2 regions of the Arthrobacter sp. 001422645 genome follow, and region 2 is predicted to be linked to the other one. Evidence: riboswitches for the same ligand, from Rfam matches in the RefSeq annotation. Region 2 holds a riboswitch; the other holds the start of a gene.
The links. A riboswitch is a leader RNA that binds a small molecule or an ion and turns the genes downstream of it on or off. The one in region 2 is predicted to bind glycine.

Region 1 (2,387 bases), on a different contig from region 2:
AACATCAGCAGCGCCAGCGCCAGCCAGTCACGCCACGGCGCGCGCGGTGCCTGGCCGGATGTTGCCCCGGTGGGCGTTTTTCCGGCCGCGTTGGTGACAACCGTGCCGGTGCTGTTGCGGGTGATGGAAGTGTTGCTCATGAGCTTAACTGTACCGTCTGGACGGTACAGTTAGGAAACCCGGCGTTAAGAAACACTTCCGCCACGGGGCATGATGGGACGCATGGCCAGAAAACCCGTCGCCCGCGAAGCCGTCCTTGACGCGTTCGAGTCCCTGCTGATTGAAGAGGGTGAGCGGGCCGCGACCCTGGATGCCGTGGCCCGGCTGGCCGGGGTCTCCAAGGGCGGGCTGCTCTACCACTTCCCCAACAAAGAAGCGATGATCTCGGTCCTGCTGGAACGGCTGGACCGGCTGCTGGCCGAGGACCTCGCTGCCATGGCAGCCGCACCGGAAGGCGCCGCGGCGTTCTTCATCAAGTCCTCGGTCTGGGCGGACACGCCGCTGGACCGGGTCTTTGTCGCCGCCACCCGGCTCGCCGAAGTGGCCCACCAGGAAACCCTGCGGCGGATGGCCGCCGTCCAGGCGTCCTGGCTGGAACTGCTGGCGGCCGACGTCGGTCCCGCCATGGCCAAGCCGGTCCTCTATATGGGGGACGGGCTGTACTTCAATGCCATGCTGGCGCGCGGGCCGGGCGGGCCGGATCCGGAGGTCGGCGCCGACGTCGAAAGTCTCCTCACCGCCCTGGGGCGGCTCCGCGGCTGAGTCGGCTCAATACATGACGCTCCCGCACGTCTGGCGGGTCAACACATGACGCTCCCGCACGTCTGGCGGGTCAACGCGGAACGCTCCCGCACGTCTGGCGGGGGAGAGTTTGGGAACTTCAGTCGAATGCGTCGGAGCGTTTGGGAAACTTCAGCCGGATGTGCGGGAGCGTCTGTCGTGGGCCGACGGCGGCTCCGGCGCGTAACGCTCGCGCGGCCCCGGTTCGTTGGTTTGCGGACGCGGGCCGGGCGTAGGACAATGAGAGCTGTGACTGTTGTCACGCCAAGTTAATATGCCTTTGATCTGCGGCGGGAGAGTTCTGCTTGTAGGTACAAGCAGGCGCCGTAGGAGCAAACCCTCCCCAGGAATCTCTCAGGCCCATGTACCGCCGCGGCAAGGCAACTCTGGAAAGTAGCAGGCATGTCTTTTGACTTGCTGTGCTCACCGACGGTGCAAGCGGAGCCATGCGAGAGCACGGCTACGCGGAAACTCTCAGGTCCAATACAGAGCGGGGAGGAACCCGAATCAATGTGGCGTACCCTGCGCCGCCTTAGTTATGGAGTTCCTTGTGACTGTTACCTCAGCCTCCACGTCCTTCGTTGACCGGCACATCGGCGCACGCCGTCAGTCCGACGTCGACGCCATGCTGAAGGCTGTCGGCTACGACACCGTCGACGCCCTCGTGGACACCGCCGTTCCCAAGGACATCCGGCAGGACTCCCCGCTGGCGCTGGGCGCGGCGCTCAGCGAAGTCGAGGTCCTGGCTGAGCTGCGCCAGCTGGCCGCGATGAACAAGACCGCCGTCCAGATGATCGGCCAGGGCTACTACGACACCGTCACTCCGGCCGTCATCCGCCGGAACATCCTCGAAGCCCCGGCCTGGTACACGGCCTACACCCCGTACCAGCCGGAAATCTCCCAGGGCCGGCTCGAGGCGCTGCTGAACTTCCAGACCATGGTCCAGGACCTCGTCGGCCTTCCGATCGCCAACGCCTCACTGCTGGACGAAGCCACCGCCGTGGCCGAGGCCGTGCTGATGATGCGCCGGGCCAACAAGAATAAGTCCGCGCACGACGGCAAGACCGTCCTCGACGCCGACTGCCTGCCGCAGACCATTGCGATCGTCAAGGGCCGCGCCGAGGCCCTCGGCTTCGAGGTGGAGGTCGCTGACCTCTCCAAGGGACTGCCCGACGGCGTCATCAACGGCGTCGTCCTGCAGCAGCCCGGCGTCTCCGGCCGCGTGTTCGACCACACCGCCGTGATCGCCGAGGCCAAGGAACGCGGCGCCCTCGTCACCGTCGCGGCGGACCTCCTCTCCCTGACCCTCATCACGTCCCCGGGCGAGCAGGGCGCCGACATCGCCGTCGGCTCCGCCCAGCGCTTCGGCGTCCCGCTGTTCTTCGGCGGCCCGCACGCCGCGTACATGGCGGTCCAGAAGGGCCTCGAGCGGTCCATGCCCGGCCGCCTGGTGGGCGTGTCCAAGGACAACGCCGGCGTTCCGGCCTACCGCCTGGCCCTGCAGACCCGCGAGCAGCACATCCGCCGCGAGAAGGCCACGTCCAACATCTGCACCGCGCAGGCGCTGCTGGCCATCGTCTCCTCCTTCTACGCCGTTTACCACGGCC
Region 2 (2,387 bases):
TTTGTGAATGAGTCGCAATCAGCACAACGTGGAAGTTTTCCGAGACGAGATAATCGCCGCAGCCGCAGAGCTACGTGCTGTGGCCCGCGCAGAACAGGACAAGCAGCGAATAGAAGTTGCCGACTGGCTCGACGAACAGTTCATCGGTATCTCAGACCCGCGCGATCTGCATGAAGCAACGCGGAATGCTCTTACCTTGTACCAAGGCGGCATGGGGTCGTTCCAGGATGTCGGTAACGGGGCCTCGTCGCACGCGGTCAGTCGGCTGCGTAGTGCGCTGGTGAGTGGGCTCGATGCTGGCGTTCGCGACTCGTGAACGTGCTCGTGGCGGCTCAGTAGCGTCCGGTGAAGGGATCCTCGAACGGGTCACTCCGGTGGTCCCTTTGCGCCCGGGGCGCCCGGCTCTGCCGTGCGGTCAAGGAACCTGCCAGCCCGCTGGAAGTCCCGGACAACGTGCATCAGCCCAATCACCAAGATAGCCACGCCAGCCGCCATGAGCCAGGAGAGGAACCCGGCTCCGCGTATGACCTGGGGAATGAATATGAGCGGCAGCACGGGCAGCAAGATGAGCTGTGTGGCGAGATTTTTTCGCAGTTGCACGGCCGCGGCCCGCGAGACGACAATGTGATCCGGGTCAACGGGTGTCTTCCCGAGAATCTGGCGCCGGATGTCTTTACGCTCTTCGTCGTCCAGCGAGAGCAGCACGTCGATCCTGCCCATCTCCGCTGCGGGCGCGATCTTGTTGGCGTTGGGCACCGCCGAATGAATCCACGGGCTGAAGGCCCATGGCGGTGAATGCCAGGGCGCCCGGTGGATCCACGAGGTGCTTCCAGCGGCTGGCGAGGGTGCGGGAGGCGATGCCATTTCTCTGACGTGGCCAGCAATTCCCTAGTGGCGGTTCACCGCAGCTCGGCAAAAGACACATTCGGAGTCGGTTCTTGCGTCCCTGTCCGAGCAGAGGCTAAAGTGTGAGGCGTGTCACCAACCAAGTGACATGTGCTTATGATCTGCGGCGGGAGAGTCCTGCCGGTACGTTCTGCAGGCGCCGTAGGAGCAAATCCTCCCCAGGAATCTCTCAGGCCCACGTACCGCCGCGGCAAGGCAACTCTGGAAAGCAGTCCGGATATTCGGACTCACCGACGGTGCAAGGGTCACCCTGCTAACAGCAGGGGGCGCGGAAACTCTCAGGTCCAATACAGAGCGGGGAGGAACCCAAATCAATGTGGCGCACCCAATGCGCCACCTGAATTATGGAGTTCCTTCATGACCATCCAGTCGTCCCCTTTAACCTTTGCCGATCGGCATATTGGTGCGCGGCGCCAGGCCGATATTGACGCCATGCTCAAGGCCGTGGGCTATGACAGCGTTGACGGCCTCGTGGACGTCGCCGTCCCTGATTCCATCCGTCAGGCCAAGCCGCTGGCCCTCAAGGACGCCCTCAGCGAGGTCGAGGTCCTTGCCGAGCTCCGCCGGCTGGCCGCGAAGAACAAGACCGCGGTCCAGATGATTGGGCAGGGCTACTACGACACCGTCACCCCGGCCGTGATCCGCCGCAATATCCTCGAAGCCCCCGCCTGGTACACGGCGTACACCCCGTACCAGCCGGAGATCTCCCAGGGCCGGCTCGAGGCGCTGCTGAACTTCCAGACCATGGTCCAGGACCTCGTCGGCCTGCCGATCGCCAACGCGTCGCTTCTGGACGAAGCCACCGCCGTCGCCGAGGCCGTGCTGATGATGCGCCGCGCCAACAAAAACAAGACGGCCCACGACGGCAAGACCGTCCTCGACGCCGACTGCCTGCCGCAGACCGTCGCGATCGTCAAGGGCCGCGCCGAAGCCCTTGGCTTCGAGGTGGAGGTCGCTGACCTCTCCAAGGGACTGCCTGAGGGCGTCATCAACGGCGTGGTCCTGCAGCAGCCCGGCGTCTCTGGCCGCGTGTTCGACCACACCGCCGTGATTGCCGAGGCCAAGGAACGCGGCGCCCTCGTCACCGTCGCCGCTGACCTGCTCGCGCTGACCCTCATCACCCCGCCCGGCGAGCAGGGCGCCGACATCGCCGTCGGCTCCACCCAGCGTTTCGGCGTCCCGTTGTTCTTCGGCGGCCCGCATGCCGCTTACATGGCGGTCCAGAAGGGCCTCGAGCGGTCCATGCCCGGCCGCCTGGTCGGTGTCTCCAAGGACATCGCCGGAGTCCCGGCGTATCGCCTGGCCCTGCAGACCCGCGAGCAGCACATCCGCCGCGAGAAGGCCACGTCCAACATCTGCACCGCGCAGGCGCTGCTGGCGATCGTGTCCTCCTTCTACGCCGTTTACCACGGCCCGGACGGTCTGAAGGCCATTGCCGAGCGCGTCCACAACAACGCCCGCAGCCTGGCCACCACGCTGAA

Region 1: it holds a riboswitch for glycine, as region 2 does, so the genes downstream of both, gcvP (aminomethyl-transferring glycine dehydrogenase) here and gcvP (aminomethyl-transferring glycine dehydrogenase) in region 2, are expected to answer to the same signal.

What each region holds. Positions count from the first base shown of each region.
Region 1 is NZ_JCBANT010000020.1:54,300-56,686, forward strand. Features, by position in the region: gene AC6EUH_RS17015 (MFS transporter) at 1-5, opposite strand, end outside; gene AC6EUH_RS17020 (TetR/AcrR family transcriptional regulator) at 223-762, shown strand; glycine riboswitch at 1,062-1,160, shown strand; glycine riboswitch at 1,162-1,279, shown strand; gene gcvP (aminomethyl-transferring glycine dehydrogenase) at 1,319-2,387, shown strand, end outside.
Region 2 is NZ_JCBANT010000025.1:30,788-33,174, forward strand. Features, by position in the region: gene AC6EUH_RS18085 (hypothetical protein) at 8-316, shown strand; gene AC6EUH_RS18090 (hypothetical protein) at 367-756, opposite strand; glycine riboswitch at 1,004-1,101, shown strand; glycine riboswitch at 1,103-1,209, shown strand; gene gcvP (aminomethyl-transferring glycine dehydrogenase) at 1,264-2,387, shown strand, end outside.